3 regions of the Desemzia sp. FAM 23989 genome follow, and region 3 is predicted to be linked to each of the others. Evidence: predicted binding sites of a transcription regulator. Region 3 holds the regulator's gene; each other region holds the start of a gene.
The links. The regulator LexA, encoded in region 3, represses DNA repair genes until DNA is damaged. The targets are predictions, from matches to a motif close to CNAACANNTGTTNG.
Positions count from the first base shown of each region.

Region 1: the regulator LexA is predicted to act here: its motif matches at 3,285-3,298, upstream of dnaB (replicative DNA helicase).
Region 2: the regulator LexA is predicted to act here: its motif matches at 4,247-4,260, upstream of recX (recombination regulator RecX).

Region 1 is NZ_JBGQQT010000003.1:962-7,502, forward strand. It holds gene ssb (single-stranded DNA-binding protein) at 1-176, shown strand, start outside; gene rpsR (30S ribosomal protein S18) at 204-437, shown strand; gene ACEN36_RS02775 (DHH family phosphoesterase) at 678-2,711, shown strand; gene rplI (50S ribosomal protein L9) at 2,708-3,163, shown strand; gene dnaB (replicative DNA helicase) at 3,410-4,792, shown strand; gene ACEN36_RS02790 (adenylosuccinate synthase) at 4,983-6,275, shown strand; tRNA gene ACEN36_RS02795 (tRNA-Lys) at 6,369-6,441, shown strand.
Region 2 is NZ_JBGQQT010000014.1:42,517-49,057, forward strand. It holds gene ACEN36_RS08930 (SDR family oxidoreductase) at 749-1,624, shown strand; gene ACEN36_RS08935 (general stress protein) at 1,650-2,225, shown strand; partial or broken gene ACEN36_RS08940 (glycoside hydrolase family 3 protein) at 2,394-4,153, shown strand; gene recX (recombination regulator RecX) at 4,309-5,154, shown strand; gene mutY (A/G-specific adenine glycosylase) at 5,151-6,353, shown strand; gene ACEN36_RS08955 (DUF402 domain-containing protein) at 6,536-6,541, shown strand, end outside.
Region 3 is NZ_JBGQQT010000010.1:76,365-82,905, forward strand. It holds gene tkt (transketolase) at 1-1,632, opposite strand, end outside; gene ACEN36_RS07515 (DUF896 family protein) at 1,735-1,977, opposite strand; gene lexA (transcriptional repressor LexA) at 2,206-2,829, shown strand; gene ACEN36_RS07525 (DUF3885 domain-containing protein) at 2,887-3,525, opposite strand; gene ACEN36_RS07530 (adenine phosphoribosyltransferase) at 3,655-4,167, opposite strand; gene recJ (single-stranded-DNA-specific exonuclease RecJ) at 4,203-6,541, opposite strand, start outside.

The DNA of each region.
Region 1 (6,541 bases), on a different contig from region 3:
ACAATGGATCAACTACATCCAATTCGTCAAATAACTTTAATTCTTTTAATGCTAATCAAAACAAATCACAATCCCAACAAACTCCTGCTAGAGATTATCAAAATTTTGGAAACTCTGATCCTTTTGAATCAAGTGGACAACCTATTGATATCTCTGACGATGACTTACCGTTCTAAAATCGATTAATTAAAGGAGGAAATGAAATGGTACAACGCAGAGGCGGACGTAAGCGCCGTAAGGTTGATTTCTTTGCTGCTAATCATATTGAAAAAGTTGATTACAAAGATGTTGATCTTCTAAAAAGATTTATTTCTGAACGTGGTAAAATTTTACCTCGTCGTGTAACTGGAACATATGCTAAAAACCAACGTAAGTTGACTAAAGCTATCAAACGTGCACGCGTAATGGGATTATTACCGTTCGTTACTGAAGAATAAAATAAATTATTCAAAAAGACCGTGAGCTTATAACCAGCACGGTCTTTTTTAATTCCATTTGTAAGAGAAAAATGTTTCATGTGAAACATTTTAAAAGAGATGTACACATCAGTAAAACTAAGTTGGAACAACAGGTGTTGGTGTCTCCAAAGACTTTGTCAACGTTCTAGTATCTCAATAAGATAAGTGGTAGAATAGAACAGAACGGTGGTCAGAGGCGAAGGAGAAAAGGAGTTATAAATGAAAAATAAATTAACAGATGAAAAACTCCCACAGTTTTTAAAAAATGAAAATGTTAAACTAGCTGCAGTAGCATTGATTGTCATACAATTAATTGTTATTTTGTTAGGCTTTTTTTCTAACGTCATTATCGGACTGGTTATGTTGGTTATTTTCATTGTATTCTTATTATTGATTTATTTCTTTTCAAAACGAATGATAGGAAAAATCAATAAATATATCGATGATCTTTCTTACCGTATTAAGCGGGGCGAACAAGAAGCGTTGATTAAAATGCCAATTGGAATCATTCTATTTGATGAAGACTATAAAGTGCAATGGACCAATCCTTATTTTCAAGCACATATAGGCTATCAAGAAGAAATACTAGGGAAAAAAATCGAAGAGATTGATGAAGAGTTAAACCAGTTAATCAGACAAAGTCATGCAGATAACTTAACAACTATTGTATGGGGAGATAAGAGTTACCAAATCATCATCCAGGAAGATATCCGAGTGATTTATTTGATGGATATATCTGAATATAGTCAAGTTAAACAACGGTATCAAAATGAAAAATTTGTTTTAGGAAATATCTTTGTTGATAATTACGATGAAATTGTTCAAGGTATGACAGATAGAAACATCTCAAATATCAATACATTTATTACTACTCAATTATCAAACTGGGCCAAAGAACATCAAATTTATTTAAAACGAGTTTCTGAAGATCGGTTTATTGTATTCATGCACCGCAAATCGTTAAAGCAAATGGAAGCAGAAAATTTTAGTATCTTAGACCAAATAAGAGAAAAAACTTCTAAACAAAATATTCCGCTCACTTTAAGTATTGGTATCGCATATACAGAAGCTGATAAAGAAAATGAAAATTTAAATGAGTTGGCTAGTCTTGCTCAGAGCAATCTAGATTTAGCGCTGGGACGGGGTGGTGACCAAGCGGTTATTAAATCTTTATCTGGAGAGATGCGTTATTACGGCGGAAAAACAAATCCAATGGAGAAAAGAACGCGTGTTCGATCTAGGATGATCAGTCAAGCTTTACAAGAATTAATGAAGCAAGCTGACCAAGTTGTTGTAATGGGACATATGAATCCGGATTTAGATGCTATCGGTTCTGCTTTAGGTATTAGACGGATTGCTGAAATGAATAACAAAGAAGCATGGGTAGTTGTAGAGCCAGATCAATATAGTCATGACATTGAAAAACTCATAGAAGAAATTGAAAAAGATAATCAGATCAGTCGTTACATTATTACCCCAAAAGTTGCTGAGGAAATGATGACAGAAAATACTTTAGTTATTCTGGTTGATTTTCATCGACCGTCTATGGCGATTGCTCCTGATCTATTGAAGCAAAAAAATCGAGTCGTTGTTATAGACCATCATCGTCGAGGAGAAGAGTTCCCAGGAAATCCTGCATTAGTTTATATTGAACCGTATGCATCATCAACGGCTGAATTGGTCACTGAACTATTTGAATACCAATCTCAAGAAGCTGAACCAATCAATAAAATCGAAGCAACAGCTATGTTGGGTGGTATAGTAGTGGATACCAAGAGTTTCTCTTTACGCACGGGGTCACGTACTTTTGATGCAGCAAGCTATTTACGTTCTTGTGGTGCGGACGCTGTGCTTATCCAAAGATTATTAAAAGAAGATACGGATACGTATTTGCTTCGCAGTCATTTAATAGAGTCCATGGAATTTGTTACTCCTAATATGGCTGTTGTAGCTGGTGAAGAAAACCAAGAATATGATACAGTAGTAGCAGCACAAACAGCCGATACGATGCTATCTATGAGTAAGGTTGATGCCGCTTTTGTAATTTTTAAGCGATTAGATAAACGTATTGGAATCAGTGCTCGAAGTTTAGGTGAAATCAATGTTCAAGTTATTATGGAAGAATTGGGCGGTGGCGGACATTTGTCAAATGCTGCTACCCAACTAGAAAATAGTTCAGTAACTGAAGCTAAAAAACAATTAAAAGAAGCTATTTTAGCTCATTATTCTACTAAGGAGGCTGCAACAACATGAGAGTTATTTTTTTAAAAGATGTAAAAGGACAAGGTAAAAAAGGCGAAGTGAAAGAAGTACCAAATGGGTACGCTTCAAATTTCTTATTTAAAAAAGGGTTGGCGAAAGAAGCCAATGCTGCAAGTGTCAGTGAGTTAAAAGGAAAGAAAAAAGCACAAGAAAAACAAGAGGCTGAAATTCTTGAAGAGGCAAAAGAGTTAAAAGTCTTTCTGGAAAAAGAAGAAAATGCCATTGAGATCAAATCAAAAGCAGCTGATGATGGTCGATTATTTGGATCGGTAACAACGAAACAAATCGCTTCTGCTGCAAAAAAACAATTGGGTATTGAATTGGATAAACGAAAAATCGACTTGAATGTTCCTATGCGTTCTTTAGGAACTCAAGTAATGGATGTTAAAATTCATCCACAAGTTGTTGCAGAAATTACTGTACGGGTTGTACCTGAAAATTAAAGTGAACCGCTAAATAAGTTAGCCAAGAGAAAACTTGGCTGACTTATTTTATTGGAATCAAACTAAGGTAAAATAAATGCTATTGAATGATGTGACGCTAAAAGATAACTTTACGCCAAAAGGAACAAACGTTCCCTTTGTTAGATTGTAATCTCAGTGATTTTCAGTTAGAATAATAGCAGAAATGACACATTGAATGTGGAACAGTACAAGCGTTTTTATGTATTTGAAAGGAAGTTGAAAAACTTGGCAAATGAAGCGTTCCAAGATCGTTTACCACCGCAAAGTATTGAAGCTGAACAAGCTGTATTAGGCTCTATTTTCTTAGATGCGGATACACTTGTTGGAGCTTTGGAGTTTATAGAAGCTAAGGATTTTTATCGTCGTGGTCATCAAATGGTTTTTCAAGCTATGATGGACCTCAACGATGAAAATGAAGCTATTGATATCGTTACGATCACAAATGCATTAGAATCCAGAAACCAATTAGAAGACATTGGGGGTATTCCATATCTGACAGAATTAGCAGTGGCGGTACCAACAGCGGCAAACATGGAATATTACGCAAAAATTGTGGAACAAAAATCCATTTTGAGAAACCTTATTCATACAGCCACAGAAATTGTGGCTAAAGGATATGAGGAATCTGATGAGGTTGCTTCAATTTTAGATGATGCGGAAAGAAGTATCTTAGAAGTATCGGAGAGACGAAGCAGGACCGGTTTTTTGTCTATTTCAGATGTGTTAAACTCAACTGTAGCTCAAATAGATCAATTGTATCAAAATAATGAAGAAATTACGGGCTTGCCAACAGGATACAAATTATTAGATAAAATGACTGCTGGCTTGCAAAAAGAAGAGCTGATTATTTTAGCTGCCAGACCGGCTGTAGGGAAAACGGCTTTTGCTTTAAACATTGCTCAAAATGTTGGAACAAAAACGGATGAAACAGTGGCTATTTTCAGTCTGGAAATGGGAGCCGAGTCTCTTGTTAACCGGATGTTGTGTTCAGAAGGCAGTATCGATGCCAGTAATTTAAGAACAGGTAATTTAACAGAAGAAGAATGGCAGAATTTGATTATTGCCATGGGTAGTTTATCTAAAGCGAGTATTTATATCGACGATACTCCAGGTATACGTGTGGCTGAGATTCGTGCCAAATGTCGTCGTTTAAAGCAAGAAAAAGGTAATCTGGGATTGATACTAATTGATTATTTGCAACTTATTGAAGGAACAGGTAAAGAAAGTCGTCAACAAGAAGTATCTGAAATTTCACGTCAGTTAAAAAAATTAGCTAAAGAATTGAAAGTTCCCGTTATTGCGTTATCTCAGTTATCTCGTGGCGTGGAACAAAGACAAGATAAACGTCCAGTATTGAGTGATATTCGTGAGTCTGGTTCAATCGAGCAAGATGCGGATATCGTAGCGTTTCTTTATCGTGATGATTATTATGATCGCGAGGGTCAAGAAGATGGCGAGGATAACTTTGAAGCAGATGAAGACAACGTGATAGAAGTAATCATAGAAAAAAACAGAAGTGGTGCAAGAGGAACTGTAAAATTATTATTTATTAAAGAGTACAATAAATTTTCTTCCTTATCTTACTATCCTGAAGATGCCATCTCATAAAAAATTAAAGGCTTCATAAACGAGTATAAAGTTCGTTTATGAAGCCATTAACTTTTCTTTAAGATGAAATGATTCGCCTTTGGACCTTTATTTTAAATAAAATAATAAAAATGTTCGTTTTTTATTGAATAGTAAAAAGATTACTGGTACACTACAAAAGGATTTTTAAAAATAAAAAAGAGGTGTTTTTATGTCTTCTGTAGTAGTTGTTGGTACACAATGGGGCGATGAAGGAAAAGGAAAAATTACCGATTTCTTGAGTGAAAATGCGGATGTGATTGCACGTTATCAAGGTGGAGATAATGCAGGCCATACGATTAAATTTGGTGGCGTAACGTATAAACTGCACCTTATTCCTTCTGGTATCTTTTCTTCAGAAAAGATAAGTGTGATAGGTAATGGAGTAGTGGTTAACCCTAAGGCTCTGGTACAAGAGTTGGCTTATTTGCATGAAAAAGGAATCAGTACAGACAATCTCCGAATCTCTGATCGTGCACATGTTATCTTACCGTATCACATTCAATTGGATCAACTACAAGAAGATTCTAAAGGCGCCAATAAAATCGGAACAACTATCAAAGGAATCGGTCCAGCATATATGGATAAGGTTTCTCGTGTAGGCATTCGGATTGCTGATTTATTGGATAAAGAGCTTTTTGAAGAACGTTTGCGTGTTAACTTAGAAGAAAAGAATCGGTTGTTTACTAAATTATATGATTCAACAGCTATTGAATTTGAAACTGTTTTTGAAGAATACTATCAATATGGCCAAGAAATCAAAAAATATGTAACAGATACAACCGTTATTTTAAATGATGCTCTTGAGGCTGGGCAAAATGTTTTATTTGAAGGGGCTCAAGGGGTTATGTTGGATATTGACCAAGGCACTTATCCTTTTGTAACTTCTTCGAATCCAGTTGCTGGTGGAGTGACAATCGGAAGCGGAGTTGGTCCTTCAAAAATCAATAAAGTAGTTGGTGTATGTAAAGCCTATACTTCTCGTGTAGGTGATGGTCCGTTCCCAACGGAATTGCATGATGAAATTGGACAACAGATTCGAGATATAGGGAAAGAATACGGAACAACAACTGGACGTCCGCGTCGTATTGGCTGGTTTGATACAGTTGTGATGCGCCATTCAAAACGCGTTTCAGGAATCACCAATTTGTCTTTAAATTCAATTGATGTATTAAGCGGATTAAAAACGGTTAAAATTTGTACAGCTTATGAGCGTAATGGAGAGAAAATTCTTCATTATCCTGCAAGCTTGAAAGAATTGGCAGAATGTACTCCGATTTATGAAGAAATGCCAGGCTGGGAGGAAGATATCACAACTTGTCGTACATTGGCAGAATTACCTGACAATGCTCGGAATTATGTGGAACGTATTTCTGAATTGGTAGGAGTTCGAATTTCAACTTTTTCAGTTGGACCAGGTCGTGAACAAACGAATATTTTAGAAGATGTTTGGAGTCAAATCTAAATAAAAGCCAATTGAATACAAATTATTTAAGAAAAAGTGTCACCAATGTGAAAAAATGTGTTATAATTGTTTCGTTGCATTGGTGACTGATTTGGGTTATTAGCTCAGTTGGTAGAGCAGCTGACTCTTAATCAGCGGGTCGAGGGTTCGAGCCCCCCATAACCCATAAGTTAAATACATAAAAAACTTTAGTTTAATTTCCAAAGAATATTTTGGTAAATAAATTAAAGTTTTTTTTATTTTGTACTTGTTTACTATATGACTTA
Region 2 (6,541 bases), on a different contig from region 3:
AGCGTATTTTTCATCAAGGAAGTATTAGCCTTGATGTTCAAAGCGAATTTTTCATCAAGGCAGTTTTATCCTTGATGTTCAAAGTGCGTTTTTCATCAAGGAATTTATAGCCTTGATGTTCAAAGTGCGTTTTTCATCAAGGAAGTATTAGCCTTGATGTTCAAAGTGCGTTTTTCATCAAGGAAGTATTAGCCTTGATGTTCAAAGTGGATTTTTCATCAAGGCAGTATTAGCCTTGATGTTCAAAGCGAATTTTTCATCAAGGCAGTATTAGCCTTGATGTTCAAAGCGTGTTTTTCATCAAGGCAGTATTAGCCTTGATGTTCAAAGTGGATTTTTCATCAAGGCAGTATTAGCCTTGATGTTCAAAGTGTGTTTTTCATCAAGGCAGTTTTAGCCTTGATGTTCAAAACGTGTTTTTCATCAAGGCAGTATTAGCCTTGATGTTCAAAGTGCGTTTTTCATCAAGGCGGTATTAGCCTTGATGTTTAAACCGTGGCTCAAGACTTGCATCTTTCTTCATGGCTATGCAACCCGATATTCCTCCATAAATTTCTAGAAAATGAGTTTCTAATCGGTTTAGAGTTGAAAAAATGTATTTTCTACTTACCAACATCAAATAGTGTAGAATCCTTATTTTCGAGCGTCTTTTTTGTATCTAACCCTTCTTTTTGATATCTTTATGGTGAATAGATTTGAAAATGCATTCATTAAAAAGAAACATCCATTAAAGTTAGAGAGGTTGGAAATGAATATGTCAAATGATGAGCTAAGATCTCAAGAGCCAAAAAAAGATTATCTGATGAGTGACGCTACGGCAGATGTTCCACAAGAAATTGAAGTCGAGGACCCAAACTATAAACCCGCAGAAAAGTTAAAGGGGAAAAATACGATTGTAACGGGTGGCGACAGCGGTATTGGCCAAGCCACAGCGATTGCATTTGCAAAAGAAGGCGCAAATGTGGCGATCGTTTATTACGAAAACGATGAGGATGCTGACAAAACCAAAAATCGTTTGGAAGAAATTGGGGTACAGGCGTTAGCCTTTAAAGGTGATGTAGGAAATGAAGAATTCGCAAAAGATGTTGTAAAACAAGTAGCAGATGCTTGGGGGGAAATAGATGTTCATGTCAATCATGCAGGTGAACAGCATGTTCAAGAAAAACTGCAAGATGTAACGGCTGAACAAATTGATCGGACATTCCGTACTAATGTATACAGCATGTATTATTTTGTAAAAGCTGTTTATCCTCATATGCCAAAAGGAGGATCCATTATCAACACCGCTTCTATTACAGCTTATCAAGGAAATCCTCTTTTCCTTGATTACTCAGCTACAAATGGGGCAATAGTCAGTTTTACCAGATCACTATCACAACATCCTGAAATCCTAGAGAAAGAAATTCGAGTAAATGGAGTAGCTCCAGGTCCAATTATGACACCAATGATTCCTGCTACATTTGATGAAGAAAAATTAAAAACTTGGGGTAAAAGTGGTCCTTTCGGCAGACCTGGCAAAGCCTATGAATTAGCAGGAGCTTATGTATACTTAGCTTGTTCCGATTCAAGTTATGTATCCGGACAAGTGTTACATGTAGATGGGGGAGAATTTACCACTAGCTAATTAAAGGAACGCAAGGAGGATGGTTATGGGAAAAAGAATAGAAGGTTCATACACTTCAATAGAAGAAACCATACAAGCAGTGCGGCGGTTATTGAACGAAAGTTACTATTTATCGGGAGATATTACTATCATCACCAATCAGAGAAATCGGGAAAATTTAGAAGAGCTGACTTCGGTACAAGTAGATAAAGTAGCGACGGTAGAAGACAAATCAACATGGAATCGATTCAAAAGTATGTTCTCTGCTTCAAATGAGGAAGCCACTTTAGAACAATATGGAATTGAAATGCATGATGCAGTTAAATTTGAAGAGGACTTAACAAGTGGAAACTACATTATTATTGTTGAAGAAGATAAAATTTTGAACGATAGTCTAAACAATCCGGTAACGAGCATAGCTGATGCGGTTGTTGAAGCAAGAGATGAGAGCTCTTCTCATGACCAGACCCCAGAAGTCAAAGAAGCTAAAAAAATCAGACCTGAACAAGAAACGATCGTAGGAAATGAAGAAGATCCTTTATTAGATGGTTCAGTAGACAGAGGTCCAATATATGGAATAGTGGAGGATGATCCTAATAAAGAGACGCTAAACGATAATTAAAACTGAGTGTTTTTATTTAGCTTGTTGGGCAGTTACTGCCCAACAAGCTTTTTATATATCATAAAGCAAAAAAAATGTATAATAAAACTCTGTTTTGTATTGTGATATCCTGAAATTTCTTCTATAATGAAATAGAAAACGTTTTACAAATTGAAGGGAGAATGAATAATGAAAGTAGATTTAACGAAAAAACCTTATCATTTAGATGCTGAATCTATCGACTGGGTTGAAAACACTATTTCAAATATGACGGACGAGGAAAAAATTGGGCAGTTATTTATCAATATGGGTTCAAGCCGTACAGAAGAATATTTAACAGGTATAGTAAACGATTATCATATTGCAGGTGTTCGTTATAATCCAGGCACAGCAGAAGAAGTATACGAACAAAACCGTATTTTGCAAGAAAACAGTAAAATTCCCTTGTTGATTGCAGCAAACACTGAAGCAGGTGGAAATGGTGCTTGTACTGATGGAACATACATTGGTCATGAAGTGAAAATCGCTGCTACAAACGACCCTAAATATGCCTATGAAATGGGATGTGTTTCAGGAGTTGAAGCAGCATCTATCGGATGTAACTGGAGTTTTGCTCCAATCGTTGACCTTTTACGCAACTGGCGTAACCCAATCATCTCAACTCGTACTTGGGTGCAGATGTGGATCAAACGATTGATTTGTCTTTAGAGTATATGAGAGGAATTCAAGAAAGTGGGATTGCACCAGCTGCAAAACATTTCCCCGGGGATGGAATAGATGAACGTGACCAACATTTATCATTTGCACCTAACCACTATTCTGTAGAAGAATGGGATCAAACATTTGGTAAAGTTTACAGCTCTTTATTTGATGCTGGTTTACCGTCTATCATGGCTGGTCACATTTCATTACCTGCTTATGTTCGTCATTTCAATCCAGAAGCTACTGTACAAGAAGCAAATCTTCCTGCTACTTTAAGCAAATACATTTTGACTGATTTATTAAGAGACAAAATGGACTTTAATGGATTAGTTGTTACTGATGCAAGTCACATGGTTGCTTTAACAGGTGCTATGAAACGGAAAGATATGCTTCCAGCTTCTATTGCTGCTGGTTCTGACTTGTTCTTATTCTTCAATGATCCAGATGAAGACTTCCAATGGATGATGGATGGATACAAAAATGGTGTGATCACTGAAGATCGTTTACAAGAAGCGTTGACTCGTATTTTAGGAACAAAAGCTGCTCTAGGTTTGCACAAAAAAGCCAAAACAGCATTGCTTCCTACTAAAGAAGAAGCAATGGCAAAAATCGGTCTTCCAGAAAATAAAAAAATCGCTGAAGAAGTTGCTGACCAAGCCATTACATTGGTTAAAAACAACGAAAACATCTTCCCGGTTTCTCCAAACTCGCACAAACGTGTGTTGTTGGTAGACGTTAAAGGGACTCAAGGTGGGTTTGGTGCTATGATCGGTGATTCTGGTAAGCCATCTGATAAAATGAAAGAAATGCTTGAAGCGGAAGGATTCGAAGTAACGATTTGAGAATCTGCTGAAGAAAAAATTATGAAGATGCCTGAAGAAGAGAGAAAAGCAGCGTTAGCAAATGTATACGCACAAAAACGTCCGATTTCTGAATTAACAGAAAATTATGACTTGATCATTAATTTAGCTGTTGTTAATCCAAATACTGACCAACGTATTCAATGGCCAGCATCAAAAGGTACTCCAGACATTCCATTTTATATACGTGAAGTACCAACAATCTTTGTTTCATTGCAATCTCCGTTCCATTTGGCTGATGTGCCTCAAGTACAAACATACATCAATGCTTATGACAGTAAGGAATTTACAATGAAAGCTTTAGTCGACAAAATGTTAGGTCGTTCTGAATTCAAAGGCGTATCTCCAGTAGACGCATTCTGTGGATTCGAAGACACAAAATATTAGAGAGCAACCAACTGCTCATCCAAGAAAATACTTTCCTGGATGAGCAGTTTCTTTTAGATAAAAGGACTTTTTTTAGAATGAAAATCATTGATTCGAACGTTTGTTTGAGGTACGCTATTATAAGAGAAATAAATAAGAGCTAGGAGGTGGGGGCTTTGGTATTGATACCAAATGAGCAACCATCAAATTCAAATAAATCTGTCCCTAAAATTACTAAAATAGAAACACAAAAACGTAAAGGCAGATACAACATTTATTTAGATGAAGAATATGCATTCCCAGTAGACGAAGCAGTATTAGTCAAACATGTTCTGTTTAAAGGAATGGAAGTCACGAAAGAGTTCCAACAACAACTGGAACAGGAAGATAATTTCAGTAAGGCATTTTCTCGTGCAGTGAACTATTTGAGTTATTCATTGCGGTCAGAAAAAGAAGTACGAGATGACCTAGTCAAACATGAATTTAGTATAGAAACAGCTATAAACGTGATTGAAAAATTGAAAGAAATGAAGTACATTGATGATCTCACTTATGCGGAAAGCTACACAAGAACGGCGGCTAATCTAAATGGAAAAGGTCCATACAATATCCGTCAAGAATTGAAAAAGCGAGGTATAAAAGAAACGGTCATTGAGCAAGCTTTGCTGGAATACCCTATGGATCAAAGAGTTGAAAACGGGATAGCAGCTGCTAAAAAAGTCCTTAAACGGACAAAGCGAAGTTCTTCTAAAGAGACAACTAACAAAGTCAGACAAGGTCTGATGCAAAAAGGGTTTAACAATGATGAAATAACCGAAATATTAAATCAAGTGGATACTGAAAAAGATGAAGACGATGAATACGAAGCGCTGAAAAAACAAGGTGAGAAAATTTGGCGAAAACAATCTAAACTTGAAGGAAGTAAAAAAATTCAAAAGGTCAAAGCTAGTCTTTACCAAAAAGGTTTCAATGGTGATTTGATCAATCAATTTATAGAAGAAAAGGAATTAGAAGACGAATGAATAAGTTAGCAGTTAACAACCATGAAGCAAGAGTGATTGATGGGATAAAAATGTGGTCAGAAGAGAGAATCGAGCGATTCCGAGCAACTTTACTGAGTTGGTATGATATTGAAAAGCGAGATCTGCCATGGAGAAAAAATAATGATCCATACCGTATTTGGGTATCTGAAATTATGCTGCAGCAAACGCGGGTCGATACTGTCATCCCCTATTATTTAAATTTCATGCGTACTTTTCCTTCGATTGAAGCTTTAGCCAACGCAGAAGAAGATACTCTATTGAAAGCATGGGAAGGATTGGGATATTATTCGCGTGTTCGAAACATGCAGAAAGCGGCTATTCAGATTATGGAAGACTATGATGGGAAAATGCCAAATGACCCTAAAGAAATTATCAAATTAAAAGGGATTGGTCCCTATACAACTGGAGCCATATCCAGTATGGCTTTCGGACTGCCAGAGCCCGCTGTGGATGGGAATATCATGCGGATCTTGAGTCGTTTATTTGAAATTGATGCAGATATTGCTGTTCCCGCCAATCGAAAAATATTTGAAGATATCTTAAGAGAAATCATCGACCCTTATAAACCAGGCGACTTCAACCAAGCATTAATGGATCTGGGGGCCACTATTTGTACGCCTAAGAATTACCATCCAGAAAATAGTCCGGTGAAAGAGTTTAATCAATCCTATATCAATAGAACATGGGAGAAATATCCAGTTAAGAGTAAAAAGAAAAAAGCTAAACCGCTTTATTATGCAGGAATGATCATTCAAAATGCTAAAGGAGAATTTCTGTTGGAAAAACGCCCTGCAAATGGTTTATTGGCTAATATGTGGACTTTTCCATTGATTGAAGAAAAAAGCTTAAGCGACTTTTTTGTGCGTGGTAAGCTGGTCAAACTAGAGGATGCTGAAAAAGTAAAACAGCATACGTTAGATGTAACACAAGAGCTAGCAGAGAAATATAGGTTGGAACCTGTACTGATAAAAGAACCATTTGCAGGAGAGGTCCATATCTTCAGCCATCTTAAATGGCATATGGCGTTGTATTATGGGCAGCAAATAAATACCATACCGGACAATTCTCTACCAGAAAACTGTTCTTGGGTAAATCCAGAAGATTTTGACCAATACACTTTTCCAGGACCGCAAATGAAAATGTGGGCAGCTTATAAGAAGAGATTTGAAAAAAATTAGGCACTCAGCTGACATGACTACGGTGAAATGTCAGCAAATAAAAAAGTTTGTTTATCCAACGTTTTTTTTACTTTATTAAAAAGGTTATGGTATACTATTTAATGATTCGAGTGTGTTTTCATACTCGTGGTAAAGTAAAAATCTCATCTAAGTTATTTGAGATAAAGAAAGTTGGGTTAGCGATGCAT
Region 3 (6,541 bases):
AAGAACATAAGCACCCTTTTGAACATTTTCGCGTGCCATTTCTTTGGTTTTTGGTAAAACCGGCAAGTTTTGACGACTCAACACCAACATTGTTGGGTGATCAGTTGATTTCAGTGCAATCTCCCAAGCAGCTGTGACTTCATTTCCATCAGCCGGACGAAGAACAGTCAAGTTTGGCATACTGCGTAAGCTTGAAAGGTGCTCTACTGGTTCATGAGTAGGACCATCTTCACCAACTGCTACTGAATCATGTGTAAACACATACGTTACAGGCAACTTAGAAATAGCCGCCAAACGAACTGCAGCTCTTAAATAATCTGTAAAGACAAAGAATGTTCCTACATAAGTTTTTGTACCACCGTGCAGCATAATTCCGTTAGCAGCAGCCGTCATGGCGAATTCACGAACACCATACCAAATGTTGCGTCCTTCGTATTGACCAGCTTGAAAATCAGTGACATTATCAATCATCGTGTTGTTCGATGAAGACAAGTCAGCTGAACCGCCCCAGAAATTCGGAACATTTTTAGCAATAGCATTCAAAGTATCGCTACCTGATTTACGAGAAGCTACAGCCGCATCGCCTTCTTCGTATACAGGCAAATCTTTGTCCCACCCTTCAGGTAAATCGCCGTTAAATCCTGCCTCAAATTGTTGAGCTAATTCAGGGAATTCTTGACGGTAAGCTTCAAAAGCTTTTTCCCATTCTGTTTCAGCTTCTTCGCCTGGTGTAACCATTGTTTCTTCAAAACGAGCTTGAGCTTCAACCGGCACGTAGAAGTCTTCCCCTTCCCAACCGTAAGCTTTTTTAGTCGCTTCTACTCCTTCGATACCTAATGGGGCACCATGAACTTTGTGTGATCCTGCGTTAGGAGCACCAAATCCGATAACGGTCTTCACTTCGATCAATGTAGGTTGATCTGAATTAGCTTTTGCTTTTTCAATCGCTGCATTGATTTCTTCTAAATCATTTCCATCTTTTACTAAAATGTGTTCCCAACCATAAGCTTCGAAACGTTGACCAACGTTTTCTGTAAAGGCTTTTGATGTAGGCCCATCTAAAGAAATGTCATTTGAATCGTATAGAACGACCAATTTGCCTAATTTCAAGTGTCCAGCTAAACTCGCTGCTTCTGCTGATATACCTTCCATTAAATCTCCATCACCACATAAAGCATAAGTATAGTGATCCACAATGCTGTGACCTTCTTTATTGTAAGTAGCTGCTAAGTGAGCTTCAGCCATGGCCATACCTACACTATTGGCAATTCCTTGTCCAAGAGGACCGGTTGTTGCTTCTACACCATCTGTATAGTGTACTTCTGGATGTCCTGGAGTTTTACTTTCCCATTGACGGAAACTCTTTAAATCACCAATTGAAACTTTGTATCCTGCCAAATGCAGCATGCTGTACAACATCATGGATCCATGACCTGCAGAAAGTACAAAGCGGTCGCGGTCGACCCAGTGGGAATTTTTTGGATTGGCTTTTAAGTGCTTTGTCCATAACACATATGCCATTGGTGCAGCACCCATAGGTAATCCAGGGTGACCGGAGTTGGCTTTTTGAACTCCGTCAATGCTTAACGTACGAATGGTATCTACAGCTAATTGATCTACTTTATCGAACAAAAAATATCATTCCTTTCAAATTTCAAGCTTATTAAACTGCTTACATTGCTTCTATATCATACCATTTTTTTGTAAACAAATGGGAACTATTTCGAATTTTTTTTATCTGCCATGCAGACCTTTATCTTTTTGAATTTTCTTGACTTTATCAGGCGTTACATCGTTTCCTTCTTCGTCAACCACTTTCATGCCTTCAATATGGTTTCTCATTCCACCTCTGAAAGCTGTTAGATAATCTTCACGCAATTTTTTTTGTTCTACTTGTTCCGAAAGAGTTAGACCTTCTTCTGTTTTTGATTTTTTAGCTAACTCATTGATCCGGTTTATTTCTTCTTTTGATAACATTATCTTCATCCTTTCTACTTCCTTAACCAATATACCAAAAATGACTAAAAAATACAGCTGGATTGTCTGTTGATTCGATCTTCTATATGTTATACCGACGATAAAATGACATTATAACTCAACAACTGGTCATTATCTTCAAAAAAGGCGAACGTTTGTTTGAAAAAAGGATTCGTTTATGCTATTCTAACAGTAAGAGTAAATAAGAATTGAGGTGTTTATAAAATGATGAAAAAATCACCAGCGTCTAGACAAATTGAAGTTTTACAATACATTTATGAACAAGTAAAAGAGAAAGGTTTCCCGCCGACTGTTAGAGAGATTGGTCAAGCAGTATCGTTGTCCTCTACATCAACTGTTCATGGACATTTATCTCGTTTGGAAAAAAACGGCTTTATTCATCGCGATCCGAGTAAACCTAGAACTATTGAATTGACAACTGCCGGTTTATCTCAATTAGGAGTTGGTTTAAATAAAATTCCTTTATTGGGTACCGTTACAGCTGGAGAGCCGATATTAGCTGTAGAAGAAGCGACAGATTTTTTCCCTATCCCACCCAGTTTAGAGTATGAAAATGGTTCATTGTTTATGTTGACCATTCGAGGAGAAAGTATGATCAACGCTGGGATTCTTGATGGAGACGAAGTTATCGTCCGTAAACAATCCAGTGCGGATAACGGCGACATTGTCATTGCAATGACAACTGAAGATGAAGCTACATGCAAACGATTCTTTATCGAACAAGATCATTACAGACTACAACCAGAAAACGATACTATGAGCCCGATCATCTTACAAGAAGTATCTATTTTAGGAAAAGTTGTCGGTCTTTATCGAAGCCATGTTTTATAAACAAAAAAGAGATTGTTTCAAAAATCGAGTGGGACTCGCTTTTTGGACAATCTCTTTTTATTCGAATAGTTTATCTATTTCAACTCTGTCATAATCTAAAATCCAGTCACTATATTTTGTATAGATCTCTTTTATTGCTGCAGGCGAAGTTGCCAATACATCACAACCTCTATCATCATAAGTATGGAAAATCGTTTTTTTCTGGATATTTATCACGTAAACATTATGAGAAATACTCGGATTAAAGCCTAAATCTTGGTTGCAAACAGCTTTCAGCAAGGCAACATGGTTTAAATCCATTGTTTTGCATGTTAAAGTAAATCTGTTGGTTTTACGTGTGCCATCCTCATCGTCTTCTGGAAAAATAAAAGGCAATTCTTGATGTTTTAAGCTGTAGAACAATGATTTTTTTATGTACGGAGAAAAATTCTGTAACTGACGTTTCAGTTTTTTTCTTACGTCAAAGTTGTTCATATCCATCACAACAAAAATATCATCTGTTGGTGAATGCAACGATTCAAATAAAGTAATTGCTCTATTATAACATCCTAATACATACAAGTTGTTTGAAGAATCAAAGAACCATTCCTTTTCTAGGCCAAGTTCAAAACGAATCCCAATACCCCAATTATAAAACAAAGGTGGTCTCAGCTGAAGATTGGGGTAATTTTCGTGCATAAAATTATTCAAGTTCATCTAATCACCTCATATGCACTAGTTATACAGTACTTTTTTTCTTCCGTCCGCTTTCAACAAATTCTTTCCATATTCCTTAAACAACACATAAAGAACTATCTCAACAGGAGATAGTTCTTTATGTGTTGATCAATATTCTGCTAAAGCAAGGATATCATAGCCTTTGATTTTTTCGCGGCCTTTTAGATCTTTTAACTCTACAATAAAAGCTGTTCCCACAACTACTCCACCTAAAGATTCAATCAATTCGATGGTTGCAGCAATCGTTCCGCCAGTAGCTAATAAATCATCACACACCAATACTTTTTGCCCTGGTTTGATGCTGTCTTTATGCAATTGCAGCGTATCTTTCCCGTATTCCAAACCATAAGTAACCTCTACGGTTTCACGAGGCAATTTGCCTTTTTTACGAGCTGGAGCAAAGCCGATTCCCATTTGATAGGCAACTGGACATCCGACAATAAATCCGCGAGCTTCAGGACCTACGATCATTTCTACACCTTTATCTTTAGCATATGCTACGATTTCATTTGTTGCAAAACGGTATGCCTCTCCATCTGCCATTAATGGTGAAATATCTCTAAAAATAATCCCTTCTTCAGGAAAATTTTCTACATCAGAAATATATTTTTTTAAATCCATTCTTTTTGTCCTCCGTTCACCAGTCAAATTCTTCTTTATTCGCTGATGGTTATTTGATTCATTAGCCATTGCTCAACTTCCCAAGCATGACTATAGACTAATCTTTCTTCCGCCTCGATACGTTGTACTTTTTTCTGGTACGTAATAGATTGTGTTAAATCTTTTTTCTCATTTGTTTCCACTCGATTAAGAAGTCCGGATTCTATTTTAACAAATCCAACCTCAAAAAACACCTGCAGAATGAATATTACTCGATTTTCTTTCATATTCAGTGTTTTTGCTAAAATACCCAGCTGATTTTTCACATCAATATTCTGATGAGACAAAATGAACTTGTATGCATTCGCAAAATGTTGCCGATTTGGCATACCTTCTAAATAATCATTCGTTGTACTGTGAAAAGAATACAAAACATTTTCCGGTTTATTGTGTTCAATCAATAAAGAAAGAATGGTCAATGAAGGTGGACAATCCACCAATACCAATAATGAATGCTGCATCAAAAATTGCTTAGCATCTTTTCGTGTCTGGATCAAGTAAGCTTTGCTTGAAGCGGGCATCTTTTCTTGGTACTGTTCATAGTTCGCAGAATCAAAGAATACGAAATCAGCGTTTTGCTTATTCCATAATGATTCTGGAATTTGTGTGCTTCGATAATCAAAGCATTGGATACCTTTAACAGCTATATCTTCAATCCGCAACTGTAATTTTCTAGAACCATTCCACTCATTGATTTCCAATTTGCCGACTGTTGACAGACGAGTGTTTCCTGATATTCGATCTGCCACTTCTCCAAAATCAAAACCAATAGTGTCAAGACTCGTTTGATCAAGCTGAACAGACATTTTCAAGTGTGTTCCGTCCGCCCCTATTTTACGGACCGTTTGCACGAGCACATTATCCAATTGAAAGGTCGGTTTAGGATTATCTGTACCAAAAGGAGCTAATTTTTTCAGCTCTTCAACCGTTTCGAGCGTTAAGTCTTCTTGGGTTACTACTTTGTCGATATGGATTTCTTCTCCCATTTGACCTGACAGTTGTTGTACAGCAGCATAGTCATTTAATTTGGAACGAATCTGTTCAATATTTTCACTTGGCACCGTTAATCCGGCTGCCATATGGTGTCCCCCAAAAGCTACTGTTAAAGGGCGTATCGTATCCAAAGCTTCATACAAATGAAATGCTTGAACACTTCTGCCTGATCCCTTTGCCGTTCCGTTTTCACGGTCAATGTTCAGGATGATCGCTGGTTTGCCTGTTTTTCCAACTATTTTACTGGCAACGATCCCAAGGACTCCTTCATGCCAGCCTTCTTTAGCTAACACATAAACATCTGGTGAAGTATCTGTTTGTTCAAGCATATCGAACGCTTCATCGGTTATTTTTTTTACGTACTGTTGTCTTTCTTCGTTCTTCCCTTGGATAAACTGCGCAATAGATTGTGCTTCATTTTCATCAAATGTAGTTAACAAACGTACTGCAGGCGAAGCGTCTCCTAGTCTGCCTGGAGCATTCAATCTCGGCCCAATAATAAAACCGACTGATTCCTCATCCATTTCGTTTTTCTTAACACCGGCTACTTCATATAAGGCTGCTAACCCTAACCGTTGCGTTTGCTTCAATAATGCTATTCCTTGAGTCACCAAAACCCGATTTTCATCTCTCAATGAGACTAAATCGGCAATCGTCCCCAAAGCTACTAAATCCAGCAGTTCAACGGGCATTTCCCCAAGCAGAGCAGTAGCAACTTTAAAAGCCACCCCTACACCTGCTAAGTCTCCAAAAGGATACTGTCCAGCTGGATGACGTGGGTGTACAATTGCATAAGCATCCGGCAGTTCCTCAGGAAGCTCATGATGATCGGTTACGACTACATCAACACCTAATTCCTTAGCTCGTTTAATCGCCTCATGCCCAGACACCCCGTTATCGCAAGTAACGATCAACTGGCACCCTTCATTGATCAATTTTTCAAAAGCCTTACTGTTAGGTCCATATCCGTCTGTAAAACGATTGGGGATATAAAAATCTACATTGGCGCCAATCATTTCCAGTGTTTCAAGCAACACCGACGTACTAGTCACTCCATCCGCATCATAGTCCCCGTAAATGATAATTTTATCGCCATTTTCTACCGCTGCCATGATTCTTTCTGTGGCACGTTCCATATCATGCATCAAAAAAGGGTCGTAAATCCGCTCTTCACTTGGATGAAGAAAAGAGTCGATCTTTTCTTTTGTATTTAACCCCCTTTGTAGACACAAAGAAATAAATAACGGTGAGTAAGAAAGTTCCTTGGATAATTCTTGGATCAATTGATGATTTTCAGTTTTTCCTGCTTGTTTCCATTTCATACGAGCATTAATCACAGTCT